One region of the Undibacterium sp. RuTC16W genome, then DNA from elsewhere that is predicted to be linked to it. Evidence: riboswitches for the same ligand, from Rfam matches in the RefSeq annotation. Region 1 holds a riboswitch; the other holds the start of a gene.
What was found. A riboswitch is a leader RNA that binds a small molecule or an ion and turns the genes downstream of it on or off. The one in region 1 is predicted to bind thiamine pyrophosphate.

Region 1 (8,074 bases):
GAAAAAAAGCGGACTGGATATTGATATTCAGCCCGCTTTTTTACTAAGTTATTTTCGCCAGGATTATTTTTTTCTTGTTTTAGAAAAAATTAGCTTTGATCCAAGGTTTTAGTCCCAAATAAAAACGAACCTGACTGGATTTTACCTTTTGCAATCTGATAGATCGCAACTAGACGTATGGTACCCGTACCTTCAGGAAAGGTACGGGTAACTTCTTCATGATCGATCACCATATTCTCCATCACACTGCGCTGAATCAGGCGGGCATGTAGATTGGGTTCCTGGAAGCGCAGCCTGCTGCGCTCACGAATTGCGGCCTTGCCGCTGGCAACTAATTTGCCAGGATGTTCGAACTGCTGCGCGTCGTCGGCATAGGTCGCCAGCCATGCTTCGAGATCACGTGCGTTATACGCATCAAGCTGTTGCTGAACAACTGCTTCTGGCGATAAAGTATGGGTCATCTGAATTCAATCCTCTAAAAAACTGTCATAGCAAAGTCTGAGATGCACCATCTCCCACTGCAATACCGGTGAGCTGAAACGGATCAACGCCCTCAATGCATGCCACATTAAATCCAAATTGCGTCGGATTGCTACGTCGCTGATGATGTGTATAGATACCGCATATTTTACAAAAATAATGCTTTGCCGTATTCGTATTCCATTGATACAGCGTCAGCATGTCTGCACCTTTGACAACGCGTAAACCCTCAATGGGAACGCTGGCGATAATGGATCCTTTACGGCGGCATAATGAACAATTACAACGTCGCAGATTTTCTAGCCCGTTTGTCAGGCTAACTTCAAATTCCACGGCACCGCAATGGCAATGTCCTTTTTTAGTTTCCATATGTTTTTTTGTAAGTTGATGAAGGGGATCAATTGATCATCTCCCATTCTTTCTGACGGGTCAAATTATTGCAGGTGTACCAGATAAATTTTCTTATGACGGATTCATAGTTTATTTAAAAATTAAATCTAATCAGATTAGCGGATGTACTGACACCGTCATTGCCTTTGCCACATACGTCAGAGAAAATTGCAAAAGATGAGCCAGGCGGTGTTGTGAATACGGGAATATAGTAAAACTTACAGTTGAGCGTACCAAGTTGTTTTATTACGCGCCTTAAATCTGGTGATACCGATGTATATTTTGTACCAGGTATGATGTCGATTACAGCGGCGTCAGAAACTCCCCGTAATAAAGAGAATAGAACTACTGGCTGTGCGCAGTGACCATGGGGACGATGTTATTGCGATGCCGTTGTGACAGCGCGATGTTGATCAGTGATAATGCTGATCTTGCTATGAAAGTTTTTTTACCTCTATGTTTGTATGAACGATCCTATCCCTTTGCTCGGTTTCAGCACGACCCTCCTGGAGCTGATTTCTTTTATCCTCGCAGTACTGACCGTCGCATTAAATATCCGGCAAATCCACTGGGCATGGCTCTTTTCCATTGTCTCTTCTGCCTTGTACGGCATTGTATTTTTTGATGCCAGGTTGTATGGCGATATGAGCTTGCAACTGGTATTTGTGCTGGTGTCGGTCTGGGGATGGGCGCAATGGTTGCGGAAAGGCGATGCTGGCAGTAGCGCGCTGCAGGTTTCGCGATTGACCATATTGCAGCGAACCGTATCCGTCATCGGCTGGCTGGCAGGATTTGTCGTGTTGTCGGTATTTTTAAAAAATTATACGGACACGGATGTAGCGTATGCCGATGGTTTTTTGACGGCGGGTAGTTTGCTGGGACAGCTTTTACTGTCTCGTAAAAAATGGGAAAACTGGCATGTCTGGATTATTGTGGATGTTTTATACGTCGGCCTGTATGTCTATAAAGGACTGATGCTGACGGCTATTTTGTATGCCATTTTTGTGTTGATGGCGATCATAGGTCTGCGCGCCTGGAGTAAAAGCAATGTCTGAATCAACTGTAGCCGTGCACCGTATGGCGATTCTCGGAGCAGAGTCTTCAGGTAAATCTTTGCTCGCCGAGGCGCTGGCAAGACGTTACCAAAGTGTTTGGGTGCCCGAATACCTGCGTGAGTTTGTCGATACCCATCAGCGCGTGCCGACAGAAGCAGAGCAAATCCTGATTGCGCGTACGCAGCTTAAGCGGGAGCTTGCATTATTCCCTGATGCAAAAGACTGGTTATTTTGCGATACATCTCCGCTCATGACGGCGCTGTATAGCCGTCATTATTTTGGCAGGGTAGATGCAGAATTGGATGCCCTCGAAAAGCAGCACCAGTATGATTTTATCGTGGTCACGGCGCCTGATTTTCCATGGACGCCAGATGGTTTGCAACGCGAGTCACCTGCCGTGCGTCAGCAGATACACGAGCAATTGCTGGATTTGCTAGATGAGCGGGAAATTCCCTTTTTAATGGTTACCGGTAGCTTGCCGGATAGAGTAGAGCAGGTAGATTTTGCCTTGTCTTTTTTACTGAGTTAGTCGGCTGAGATGTATGGTTTCATACAACAGCGATCAACTCAGCAAGTTTGGTCAGGTCTTTAGTGGAGAAGGGCAGTAATCTTCTGATCATCAGGGAGTAAATATTGATGAACGTGATGAACAAGGCTGCTGAGACAAAATACTTATCGCGATTTCGTCAGGTGTTTGATTATATTGATCAGCATCTGGATGAAGATCTGTCCGTCGAAACATTGAGTGCTGTTGCTGTATTTTCTCACTATCATTTTCACAGACAATTCTCAGAAATATTTGGCATCAGCGTACATAAATATGTGCAGCTGGTTCGCCTGAAACGCGCTACGCATACGCTGGCTTTCCGGGATCACGGACGTATCATTGATCTGGCTCTGGCGTGTGGATATGAGGGGCCAGAGGCTTTTTCTCGCGCGTTCAGAAAGATGCTGGGGCAATCACCTTCTGCATTTAAAGACGATCCGCTGTGGACTTCCTGGTATTCAAGCTATCAAGCAGTTCACACTATAAGGATCAAGCATATGCAACTCGAACATACTGTAGAGAGTGTCCAGATTCTCGACGTGGCTCCAATCAAGATCGCGGTATTAGAGCATCATGGTGCGCCAGATCGTATCAGCGATTCGATACGGCAGTTTATAGACTGGCGCAGGCAACATCGCTTACCGCCTGGCGTGAGTGCGACATTTAATATTTTTTATTCAGATCCACACCAGACTCGTCCTGCCGATTACCGTCTCGATCTGTGTGCTGCAGTGACCTGTGATATTGCAGAAGATAATGAGTTTGGTATTGTGAACAGGACAATCCCGGGCGGTCGCTGCGCTGTATTACGACATGTGGGTTCTGATGACAATCTGGAGCAGACGATCCGGTTCATTTATGCAGAATGGCTGCCTCAGAGCGGAGAGGCGTTAAGAGATTTTCCCCTGTATGTTCAGCGCGTCAAATTTTTTCCTGATGTCCCCGAACATGAGGTGATCATTGATGTTTTTCTCCCCATTCAATAGAGGGCCTTGAATGGAGAGGTCATGGATAGGTGATCGGTGACCTTGATCAGAAATCAAATTGCGCGGAGACTTTAGCTACTCTGGGGGCACCGGGAAACAGATAGCCGCCCAATGATTGTGTGACATCGCGCCAGTAGAACTTATCAGTCACGTTATCAATGTTAAAGCGCAATGTTGTGATAACACCGGCTACCCTGGTGTTATAGCGTGCACCCAGATTAAATACGCTATATCCGTGCACCATCACGCTGTTATCTGGCTGAAACGCTTTATTTCCTGCGTAATTCCAACTGCCGTTGACACTCAGTCCGGGTAAATCGGCAATCATATAATCGAGATATACAACAGATTTTAGTGCGGGGACATTGGTGACGCGTTGACCGTCAAGGCCGCTGATGCCCGTGCCGGATTGACGCGCATCGAGCGCTGTGAAGCTGACACCGGATGATAATGCGGGTGTCAGACGGGCCTGGAGTGTTAATTCCAATCCTTTATGTATGGCGATGCCATTGCTGACATAGACATTGCCGGTGTTCGTATATTCAAGTGGTTTCTTGATACGGAAGGCCGCCGCGCTGATGCTGAAATCACGGGTCAGATCGGCTTTGATACCGACTTCGACTTGTTTTGATTTAGCCGGATTCAGCATCTGGTTTTCATTGGCGGTGCCAAATGGAGCGATGCCGCCGTGTTCCAGACCTTCGCTGAAAGATCCGTAGATACTGATTGTAGATTGCGGTTTAAATACCAATGCCAGACTCGGTAACTCGTAGCTACGATCGTAGCCAGGATTGTCTGCCTGGTGACGCTCGATGGCGATGTGACGCAGGCCTGCATGGAGCTTCCACGCATCGTTGATATCGATAATGTCTTGTGCAAACAAAGACCATTCTTTATCCGTTCTGCGCAATGATACCGGTCCTGTTACATTGCTGGACGGCGGTACGACGACGGGATGAAACACATTGCTGGCGCCAGCATAGTCATAGACGTAATCGCCAAAGCGGTCGCGTCTCTGGAAGCTTGAAAAACCCAGGGCAAGATGGTGTAGTACCGCGCCGGTCGCCAATTTACCGTTCAGTATCGCTTGTGTGGCAACCGGTGATTTGGATTCATTCACGCTCTGGTAGTCGTACACATCATAGTCACCGTTTGCGCAATAGCCGGGATAGAGGTTGGCAGCCGAGCAGCCATATGGAAATGCGGTGTAATCATCACGTTTGAAATCATGGCGGTTCGCAGAGAAACTCGCACGCCAGTCGTCATTGAACTGATACTCAAAACGCAAGCCGATATTGCTGCTCCGTGTCAATACCGGTCTTGCCCACGGCTGGTCGTTGAGCATCGTATCGGGATTAATCCCGCGTGGCAGGTCGGTGCCGTTAAACAGCTGATAGCCAGGAACTGTGAGCTGCGATTTGCGTTGATAGTCGAGATCGAGTTGAAGCAGCGCTTTTGGTGTGATGTGCCAGTCAAATGCACCTGAGATAAATTGACGATCGCCATTCGCACCTTTGACATAAGAGCGGATTTTTTCTGCAGCAGCATTGATACGGTAACCAAATTGTCCGTCGTCCGACTGAGCACCCAGATCCGCTGTGCCGTATAAGGTACCGCGTTCACTAGCCTCTACGGTAACTGAGCGCAATGGCGTGACAGTAGGGCGCTTTACGACGTAATTGATAATGCCGCCTGGTGTGGCGAAGCCTGCCTGGAAACCCGCTAAGCCTTTAAGAATCTCGATGCGCTCTTTATTTTCTAGCGGAATCGAGGCATCCCCCGGGATTGCAAGCCCGTCTTTACGATAGCTACTGGTGTTATCAAGAGCAAAGCCGCGAATCGAAAATTGCTCTGCATAACCAATAGCGTTATACGCATCATTGACACTCGCATCAAACTTCATCGCATCTGTACTGCTGCGGATGCGTAAGTCTTGGATTTGCTGCTGAGAGAATACGGTAACGGAGACTGGAATGTCCTGCAATGGAGCATCGACAAATCCTGCAACCGTATTGGTAAGCGGTTTTTCTTTCAACTGTTTATTCGCGCTGATAACGACCTCAGGCAATACTTTGTCGCTGCTTTGCGCATAGGCTGAAGGCATGGCAATACAGGTCTGCGCGATTGCTGATGCAAGTAGCGTCAGGCGCAGGGAAGGTGATGTTAGTTTTTGCATAGTTTGCTCTTTTTTGCGAAGTCAGCGCAGGAGCAAACAAAGAGACGGAAGGAGACTTTGCGCTTCCCTACGCTGGCATTATCCAGATCAGGTTCAAGGGTATTTCTCACCTGCAAGAGACGATCTGAACATATCATTATCGTCAAACAGGACCCCTAGCGAGGCCATCATTTTACTACGAATCCAGATAGTCGCCGGATTCAGGTACAGGCCGGCATGCTAATTCCAGTGTTCTGCGTATTTGAGATGCGCAATTCAGATGTCAGGCGGCTGTCAGGCAGGTTGTCGTTTGAAGGTATGACGTAATCCTTCGACGGAGTACACGACCAAGGCAGTCCAGATCGCAATAAAGCCAATTAATCTGTCGCCGCTGAAAGGCTCATGATAAAGATAGACGCCAAGCACTAATTGAATTGACGGCGCGATGTACTGCAATAAGCCCAGGGTTGCCATCGGTATGCGGCGTGCACCGGCAGCAAACATCAGGAGAGGAATCGCCGTAATCGGTCCTGCGGCCAGCAATAAGGATTGAGTGCTTGTTGTGCCACTGAGAAAAGCATTATGCCCTTGTAGGGTGAGGTAGCTGAGGTAAGCAAATGCAAACGGAAATAAAATAAAAGTTTCCAGCGATAACCCCTCTAATGCACCTAGCGCAGCGGTCTTGCGCAACAAGCCATAAATACCAAAACTGATTGCCAGAGACAAGCCGATAACCGGTGGATGCCCTGCTTGCACCGTCAGCCAGATGACGCCGCAGGCAGCGAGTGCGACAGCGATCCATTGACCTATACGCAGCCGTTCACGCAGTAGTACAAAGCCGAGTAAGACATTTACTAGAGGCGTCATGAAATACCCGAGGCTGGCATCGACGACTCGGTCGTTATTGATTGCCCATATGTAGATAAGCCAATTTACGGAGAGCAGTAAGGCACTTGCCGCAAATCCTGCAATCAGTTTCGGCTGGCTCAATAAGTTGCTTAGCCATGACCATTGTTTGCGAACTGCCAGTACTGTGACGAGAAATACTAAAGACCATAGCATTCGGTGCAACAGGATTTCCAGAGCAGGAACGCCATGTAATGATTTGAAATAAACCGGAAATAAGCCCCAGATGATATAAGCGGATGCTGCTAAGAGTATGCCTTTGCGCATGAATGTACGATCAAGTGAGGAGATTGCAGTGTCCAAAACCAGGAGGCAGAGCGCTGCAGTATCCAAAACTCTGGACAATTGCGATGACACCGAAGAGTTGACATTATCGCAGCAATTCGGGGAGCGTGTCCTGATCTCAGTCAATTCAGCGGTGCACTCTTGCGTTTACCCGCTTTGTCCCAACTTGGAACTTAGTTGGAAATCACTATGTTGGTGAATCGCTGTTGCCGGATCCGTTATGGCACCGCGCTATCAGGAGTATGTTGTGAATGCCTTACCTTTAATCTTTTTTCTGGCGTTGCTGGCTATTACCATGTTGGCCGCAGTATATTTGCCTGCGTATTTGTTAAAGCGCGCAGTACAGCAGCCGTTTCCATCGCATTATGCGAAGATTTTGCGTAAAAATATTCCGGTGTACTCGCGCATGCCGGCGGATGTCCAGCTGCAATTGAAGCGACTGATCAAGCAATTTTTATATCAGAAAAAATTTATTGCCTGTGACGGCCTGCAGATGTCGGACGAGATTAAAGTCACGATAGCGGGCAGGGCATGCATGCTGCTGCTTAATCGCTCGACGCCAGTTTATCCGGCGTTAAAAACAGTATTAGTCTATCCGGGCCCATTTGTCGTACCTCGACTCGAAACGGGTATTGGCGGCGTGGTCACCCATGCTCATCAAAGTTTGTCGGGAGAATCGTGGAGTGACGGACGTGTGATTGTGGCGTGGGATCATGTACAGCGTCGCGGAGGTGAGCAGGCCGAAGGTCACGATGTCGTACTGCATGAATTTGCGCATCAGCTGGACAGCGAGACAGGGGTAACGAATGGCGCTCCTGCTTTGGGCAGCAAGGCTAAATATGAGAGGTGGTCAAGAATTTTGTCTGAAGAGTTTGCGGCTTTACAGCAGGCGCTTGCGCTGGGTGAGGATACGGTGATTGATCCCTATGGTGCGACTAATCCGGCTGAATTTTTTGCGGTCGTTACAGAAACATTTTTTGAGAAACCTTGGGCAATGGCACGTCGCCATACGGCTTTATTTGAACAGTTCAGGGCGTATTATCAGGTTGATCCGCGCGACTGGAGTTAAGTAAGTGTGATGACGCTTGTATAGCTGCATAGTTCCGCTTCGCATGCTATTCATTTGTAAGAAGCATCGATGAGCAGAGAATGTGCAGCAGAGATTTATTTTGTTCGTGCAGTCGCCAGATGTTTGCAGAGCATTTCGGTGCCATCCAGAATACGAGGACCCGAGCGATTCAGCCAGTCGCCTTTGACTGTGAATAAATGA
Region 2 (8,074 bases), on a different contig from region 1:
TACATACTCGTCGACAATCACTGGAATTTCACGTTCGGTCAGCGGCAATTTGAGCTGTTTTCCGACTAGTGCTTTGTAACGTGCATCAGTCGGGTCAACTGCAACTGCAACGTCGCCAAGCAGGGTTTCTGGTCGTGTAGTGGCTACGACCAAAAAATTGCGATCCTCCCACTCAGTCGCATTGCCCGCTTCGTCAAACGTAATAGGGAATTGGTAGCTTGATCCATCCGCCAAAAAATAGCGGATGTACCACATGGAGCCGTCTTCTTCTTCCGACACCACTTCCAAATCAGACACGGCGGTGCCGAGGACTGGATCCCAGTTCACCAGACGCTTACCGCGATAGATCAGACCTTGCTCTACCAGACGTACAAACACTTCGGTTACGACTTTAGAGCGTGGTGCATCCATCGTAAAGTATTCACGATCCCAGTCAGCCGATGCACCCATGCGGCGCATTTGACCAGTAATTGTCGAGCCGGATTTTTCTTTCCATTCCCAGACTTTTTCTAAGAACTTTTCACGGCCCAAATCATGACGCGAGATTTTTTGTGCATCGAGCTGGCGTTCCACCACAATTTGGGTAGCAATACCGGCGTGATCGGTGCCCGGGATCCAGGCTGTATTGTGGCCGCGCATACGGTAGTAGCGGGTTAATCCATCCATAATCGTCTGGTTGAACGCATGTCCCATATGCAGGGTGCCAGTCACATTCGGCGGCGGCAGTTGTATGCTGAACGATGGCTTGCTGGCATCGGTACTGGCCGTGAAATATCCACGTTTTTCCCACTCCGTACGCCAGAATGCTTCGATTTCGGCGGGCTCAAATGACTTGGCTAATTCCATGATTGGTATCTAGTTGGTTTGCTTAAACAATGATTATAAATGACGAGCGCACTCAGCTCGAGTTTCACGCTGAAAATTGCTGCATAGATTACGTGCCCCTAAAGTGTCTCTATCGTGCTTCGTGTGTCCGCAATGAGATGTCGTTATTATGAAAAATAGCGTAAAAAAGCATCAATTGCGTGTAGTTAAAATGCTAGGATATAGCCCGAATGAAACATAACGGGGATTTTGCCCCTTGGTTTGTTTCTGTCGCGTCTCCATTCAATGCCACAAGCCTTCTGAACGAATAGACATGGTCGGAAATGCAATGATCCGTATCTGCTTGACCGCTTTGGTGCTTGGCCTCTCTCTGGCCGGGCTTAGTCACGCCGGTGAAAAGGAGGACATGGAGCAAATCGATAAGATGCAGGCCTTCGGCGATATCGATAATGCTGCGGCGCTAAAGCAATTCCAGGAATTCGAAGCAAATTTGCCGCCAGAGGCGACTTATCAGGTCAAGTTGCGCACATTAAAGACCATGATCGGCCTCTTATACGATGCCGGTAAAGCCAAGCAGGCAGAGAAAGAGAACGCCGCCTTGCTGGCGCTGGCAACCAGGCAAGGGGATAAAGATTCGATCGCCTTTGCTCAAATCGGCGAAGCCTTGCAGGCACTGGATGCCGGACATCCTGAGCAAAGTATTGCAACGCTGACTGAAATTCAAGCCAGAACAAAGAACAGTAGCGACCCTGAGCTGAGGATGCGCATACAAAATGCGTTCGCCGCAGTGTATGCGTCTACCGCGCGTTTTGAACTCGCGCTGTCACATTATCTGGAGGCGCTGAAACTGACCGAGCAACAACCGCGGCGGCAGATTCAATCTAAATTATATCGACTCAATTCCATCGCGAATCTGTATAACTCGATGAAAAATCCCGAGAAAGCGTTAGCCACTGTGGATGAGGCCTTGAAGTTATCTCCGGTGGCGAGTGAACCCAAAACACTGTCCTCATTAAGGGTCGCGCAAGGCGTAGCATTTGCCCAGCTAGGGCGCAACAAAGATGCCTTGAATGCGTATGAGCGCGCTCTGGCGATCGGTCGCGAAGCTTCGCTCGCCAGTGTTGAGGTGACGGCGCTAGGAAATATCGCAGATCAATATCTGGTCATGCAAAATTTTGTCGAGGCTGAGCGCACCTCCAGGCTCGCCTATGCCAAAGCGGTGGAGATGGATGATGACTACTCCAAAGCATTTGCGACGGTCAACTGGGGATTCGCCTTGGGCGGCCAGGGGAAAATCGCGCAAGGAGCTGAGAAGGTCAATACGGTTATCGCGTATTTTGAGAAGATCGAGGCAAGAGCCGATCTCGAAGGCGTACTGGATGAGCTTGGGCGCATGTATGAAAAAGCGGGCATGTATAAAGAGGCGCTCAGCGTCGTCCGCAGACAACAGGTATTGAGTAATGAGTTATTTCGCTCGGATGGTGCTAAGGCAGTCGCCACGTTGCAAGAAACCTTCAACGCGGATCAGCGGCAAAAACAAATTGAATTACTCGCTCGCGAAAACCAGTTAAAGGACGCGGATATTAAAAATCGCCGCCTGCAGCAAATTATTACTTTGCTCGGTGCAGTGGTGACCGTTATGGCAGGTATATTTATTTTTCTCTTATACCGGCGTGTACGGAGAGCGAATGAAAAATTACTCGAAGCGAATCAGCAGCTTGAGTTTCATGCTGTACGCGATCCACTGACCGGCCTATACAATCGCCGCTCATTTGTCGATCTGATGCGAACCCGCATGATCAGTGCAGAAAAAGACCGGCGTGGCGATGACAGCAGCAATCCCGACTGCCTGATATTGATGGATATCGATCACTTCAAGCAAATTAACGATACCTGGGGTCATGCGGTTGGTGACAGCGTCTTAATGGAAGTGGCGCACCGGCTGAAAAAAGCCGTGCGTGATACTGATATGGTGTTGCGCTGGGGCGGCGAGGAATTTTTAATTTATTCACCGAAATCGCACCCCAATCAACTCACGCGACTGGTGGAGCGCGTGTTGTTTGCGATCGGTGAACAGAATATTCAAGTCGGGGACATATCGGTGCCGGTCACGGTCACTGCCGGGTTTATCTCGCTGCCGTTTTCTGGTATTCCGGAGGAGGTATGTAATTGGGAAAAAGCTATGCAGATGGCCGACATGGCCTTATATCTCGGCAAGGCACATGGCCGCAATCGCGCCTATGGGTTAGCGAAATTGCTGGTGCCGCAAGAGCAGGCAATGAAAGTGCTGGATCATGATTTATCCGCCGCGTTAACAGAGGGCATGGTTGAACTGATTGAAGTTGTTGGCCCCGGTAAGGCTAAAGAAAACGCAGAAACGGAAAAGGTAGCTGAGTAAGTCACTAAAAGGCCGCTCAATCAGCCGCATCAAAAACATGCGGACTTTTAGCGCGGACCCGCTATATAATGCAGCCCATTGTGAACTTATTCATAGCTGGTCAGAAGTAAGGAATGATCCAGGCTAGCTCAACATAGCCAATGCTGCATCCGCTTTGGGCTGTGAATGAATGGCCCACATAAAGAATGTAGTGATCGCAAAACTGATTGTAATAAGCGATCGATGAAGTAAAAACTAAGTAATAACGTAAGTAATAACGTAAGTAAGAACGTAAGTAAGAACGTAAGTAAGAACTGCTAGGGGTCCTGACAGCAATAGTCGCTGTCGGGTGAGAAATACCCTCGAACCTGATCTGGATAATGCCAGCGAAGGGAAGCAAAATCGTACCGCAGTACCCTTGCGCGTACCTCAAGCCTCCCAAGCTGCCATCAATAATGTGCACGTTAATGGGAGCAAAATGAACGCCAATCCACAATTTCTGTCCGCTACTGCGACAGTCGACCAGGCTGCAATACAGCCTTTGCCTAACTCACGCAAAATCTATGTTCAGGGAAGTCGTCCAGACATCCGTGTGCCGATGCGTGAAATCAGTCAATCCGATACGCCAGCCATGTTCGGCTCGGAAAAAAATCCCCCGATTTATGTCTACGATACATCCGGTCCTTACACCGATCCTGCTGTCAATATTGATATTCGTTCAGGGTTGGCATCGGTACGTGGCGCCTGGATTGCTGAGCGTAAGGACACCGAAGAATTGTCCGGGCCATCGTCAGAGTATGGTATCGAAAGACTGAATGATCCCAAGCTGGCGGAGTTGCGCTTTAATCTCAAACGTAAGCCACGGCGTGCTCTGGCAGGCAAAAATGTCAGCCAGATGCATTACGCAAGACAGGGCATGATCACGCCTGAGATGGAGTACATCGCGATCCGTGAAAACCTGCAACGCAAAGAGTATCTGGCCAGGCTGAAAGCCTCCGGACCCATGGGCAATAAGTTGGCTGACCTGATGGGACGTCAGCATCCGGGCCAGTCTTTTGGGGCATCGATTCCCGACGAAATTACCGCAGAATTCGTGCGCTCAGAGATTGCTCGTGGCCGTGCGATTATTCCTGCCAATATCAATCATCCCGAAGTCGAGCCGATGATTATCGGTCGTAATTTTCTGGTCAAGATTAATGCGAATATCGGCAATTCTGCCGTGACATCCAGCATCGGTGAAGAAGTCGAAAAAATGACTTGGGCAATCCGCTGGGGCGGCGATAACGTCATGGATCTGTCGACGGGAAAACACATCCACGAAACCCGTGAATGGATCATCCGTAACTCACCGGTGCCGATCGGTACTGTGCCGATTTATCAGGCGCTGGAAAAAGTCAACGGCAAGGCCGAAGACCTGACCTGGGAGATTTTCCGCGACACGCTGATCGAGCAGGCGGAGCAGGGTGTCGATTATTTCACCATCCATGCAGGCGTGCGTTTGCAATATGTGCCGATGACGGCAAAACGTATGACAGGCATCGTGTCACGCGGTGGTTCCATCATGGCGAAATGGTGCCTCGCACATCACAAAGAAAGTTTCCTGTACGAGCATTTTGAAGATATCTGCGAGATCATGAAAGCCTATGATGTCTCGTTTAGCCTCGGTGACGGCTTGCGTCCCGGATCGATTTACGACGCCAATGACGAGGCACAATTAGGTGAATTAAAAACCTTAGGCGAACTCACGCAAATCGCCTGGAAGCATGATGTGCAGGTCATGATCGAAGGCCCGGGTCATGTGCCTATGCACCTGATCAAGGAAAACATGGATCTGCAACTGGAGCAATGTCATGAGGCGCCGTTCTATACACTCGGACCGTTGACGACCGATATCGCTCCGGGTTACGACCACATTACCTCTGGCATCGGTGCTGCGCAAATTGGCTGGTATGGCACGGCGATGCTGTGTTATGTCACGCCGAAAGAACATCTGGGTTTGCCAAATAAAGTCGACGTTAAAGACGGCATCATTACGTACAAAATTGCCGCGCACGCTGCTGATCTGGCAAAGGGGCATCCGGGTGCGCAAATCCGTGACAACGCCTTGTCGAAAGCGCGTTTTGAATTCCGTTGGGAAGACCAATTCAATATCGGTCTGGATCCGGATAAAGCACGTGAATTTCACGACGAAACACTACCCAAAGATTCCGCTAAAGTCGCCCATTTTTGCTCGATGTGCGGACCACATTTTTGTTCGATGAAAATCACGCAGGAGGTGCGCGACTATGCAGCGAATCAGGGAATCAGTGAAATACAGGCACTGAAGCAGGGCATGGAGGTAAAGGCGATTGAGTTTGTCAAATCCGGTGCCGAGATCTATCGCAAGCAATAAGCCGTTGCCATGACTGAAATCATATTGAATGGTGAAAACTATCAACTAGGCCAGGAGAGAACCCTGGCTGAGCTGATCACTACACTGAACTTGTCAGGGCAGACAATTGCCGTTGCCGTGAATCGCCAGATTGTCGCTCGCGCACAATGGATTGACTATTGTTTGCAGGCGCAAGACAGGATCGATATCGTGCGCGCGATCGGTGGCGGATGAAGCGGTAGAGTACGTCTTGCGTACCATCGTATTCACCTGCATTGGTGCGCATGGCGCGCCCTATATAAAAGGATTTTTATGCAAACAGAACACACAGCCGGTCTAAGTCTAACTATCGCTGGTAAAACCTATCGCTCGCGCTTGCTGGTTGGCAGCGGTAAATACAAGGATCTGGAACAGACACGCTTGGCTACCGAGGCCAGTGGTGCCGAGATTATTACGGTTGCTATTCGCCGGGTGAACATCGGACAGGATCCCAATGCGCCGAGTTTGCTGGATGCAGTGCCGCCGAGTCGATACACCATTCTGCCGAATTCTGCGGGATGCTATAACGCTGAAGATGCGGTCTACACGCTTCAATTGGGGCGCGAATTATTGGGCGGCCATCAGCTTTGTAAACTCGAAGTGCTGGGCGATGAGAAGACCTTATTCCCGAATATGCCAGAAACCTTAAAGGCAGCGAAAACGTTGGTGAATGACGGTTTTGATGTCATGGTGTATTGCAGCGATGATCCGATTCAGGCGCGCATGCTGGAAGACATCGGTTGTGTTGCAATCATGCCACTGGCCTCACTGATCGGTTCTGGCATGGGCATACTGAATCCTTGGAATTTGTCGCTGATTATCGAGCAATCGACGGTGCCGGTACTGGTTGATGCCGGGGTAGGTACGGCGTCCGATGCAGCGATTGCGATGGAGCTTGGTTGCGACGGCGTGCTGATGAATACCGCCATCGCCGGTGCGCATGATCCGGTGCGGATGGCGAGAGCGATGGGTCTGGCAGTAGAGGCGGGGCGCGAAGCTTTTTTAGCCGGACGTATCGCCCGGAAATTCGCTGCCTCACCTTCATCCCCGATGGCAGGGCGGATCGCCTGATGAGCCAGGTAGCGCAACGCCCTTGTGTGCTGGTATTTGCCGGGCACGACCCTAGCGGTGGTGCCGGGATTCAGGCGGATATTGAGGCGATCGCCCGACAGGGTGCTCATCCTCTGGTGATCATTACGGCACTCACGATACAAGACAATGATCGTGTCTATGCCGTACATCCGGTTGATGCCGGACTGATTGTCCGGCAAGCAGAAGCGCTGATGAGCAAGATGGCAATTGCCGCAATCAAAATCGGTATCGTCGGGAGCCATGACAATGCAGAGGCGATTGCGCATTGTGTGCAGCAATCTCTGGCGATTAATCCGGCAATGCCCGTGGTGCTCGATACCGTGCTGGGCAGCGGCCACGGTGATGCGCTCGGGCGTGACGATGCGGTGGCATCGCTGCGTCCTTTATTAACACTTGCGACGCTGATTACTCCAAATCTGCCCGAGGCGCAGCGGCTGTTTTTAGCTCATCAGGGTCCTCGTGACCATCGGGATGTTCAGGCTAATCAGTATCAGCAAGATCGCCATCGCTGGGCGCAGACCTTGCTCCAGCATCGTTGTACGGATGTGTTGATTAAGGGTGGGCATGCGGATGGCGAGCAAGATGTGGGCTATATCCGCAATAGCTGGTTCACCCGGCAATCTCTGCATGAGTGGCAATGGCCGACATTGGCTGGTGAATTTCACGGCAGCGGCTGCACGCTGGCGGCAGCGATTGCTGGGCAGCTTGCCTCTGGCAAGACGATGTCTGAAAGTTTGCAGCGCGCTCAGGAATTTACTCAGCGTAGCCTGGAAAATGCCTATGCCATCGCGACAGGGCAGCGGATACCGCAAAGGGTTGCAACGTGAGGCATAAAGGCCGTGAGAGTGCTGTGTACTTGCGGTTCTTTCCATCGTCGCTCAAATAAAAAATCTGGATTCGAAACGATTCAACACCAATTTTGTGAGAAAAATAATGCGTGCTTTAGCTGGTTTATATATTGTGACGCCCGATTGGGATGATACGGATCGTTTGCTCGATGTGACGGAACAGGCTTTATTTGGCGGCGCGAATATCGTGCAATACCGGCATAAAACGGCCAGTCCTGGTTTGCGCAGACAGCAAGCGCGTGCCTTGCTCGATCTGTGCCGCGTTCATGATAAGCCGCTGATTATCAATGATCATGTGGACTTATGCGTGGCTTTGGACGCAGATGGTATTCATGTTGGCGGCACTGACGCGTCGATTGCTGAGATTCGCGCTGCATTGGGCGAGGACATGATCGTCGGTGCTTCTTGTTACGGTGATCTGAGTCTGGCACAGTGCGCGCGGCAAGAGGGGGCGAGCTATGTTGCGTTTGGCGGATTTTATCCATCAAGGGTAAAGAAATATGCGGTCACTACACCGCACGA

Region 2: it holds a riboswitch for thiamine pyrophosphate, as region 1 does, so the genes downstream of both, thiC (phosphomethylpyrimidine synthase ThiC) here and ACO0K4_RS07925 (TonB-dependent siderophore receptor) in region 1, are expected to answer to the same signal.

Annotation. Positions count from the first base shown of each region.
Region 1 covers NZ_JBMPPE010000003.1:256,226-264,299, reverse strand. The annotation lists gene ACO0K4_RS07950 (nuclear transport factor 2 family protein) at 90-461, opposite strand; gene ACO0K4_RS07945 (GFA family protein) at 487-849, opposite strand; gene pnuC (nicotinamide riboside transporter PnuC) at 1,335-1,925, shown strand; gene ACO0K4_RS07935 (AAA family ATPase) at 1,918-2,454, shown strand; gene ACO0K4_RS07930 (AraC family transcriptional regulator) at 2,562-3,458, shown strand; gene ACO0K4_RS07925 (TonB-dependent siderophore receptor) at 3,505-5,634, opposite strand; TPP riboswitch at 5,682-5,801, opposite strand; gene rarD (EamA family transporter RarD) at 5,908-6,786, opposite strand; gene ACO0K4_RS07915 (zinc-dependent peptidase) at 7,025-7,873, shown strand; gene ACO0K4_RS07910 (cobalamin-binding protein) at 7,969-8,074, opposite strand, start outside.
Region 2 covers NZ_JBMPPE010000002.1:500,297-508,370, reverse strand. The annotation lists gene ACO0K4_RS06655 (valine--tRNA ligase) at 1-846, opposite strand, end outside; gene ACO0K4_RS06650 (diguanylate cyclase) at 1,154-3,223, shown strand; TPP riboswitch at 3,512-3,614, shown strand; gene thiC (phosphomethylpyrimidine synthase ThiC) at 3,681-5,594, shown strand; gene thiS (sulfur carrier protein ThiS) at 5,604-5,807, shown strand; gene ACO0K4_RS06635 (thiazole synthase) at 5,886-6,683, shown strand; gene thiD (bifunctional hydroxymethylpyrimidine kinase/phosphomethylpyrimidine kinase) at 6,683-7,531, shown strand; gene thiE (thiamine phosphate synthase) at 7,638-8,074, shown strand, end outside.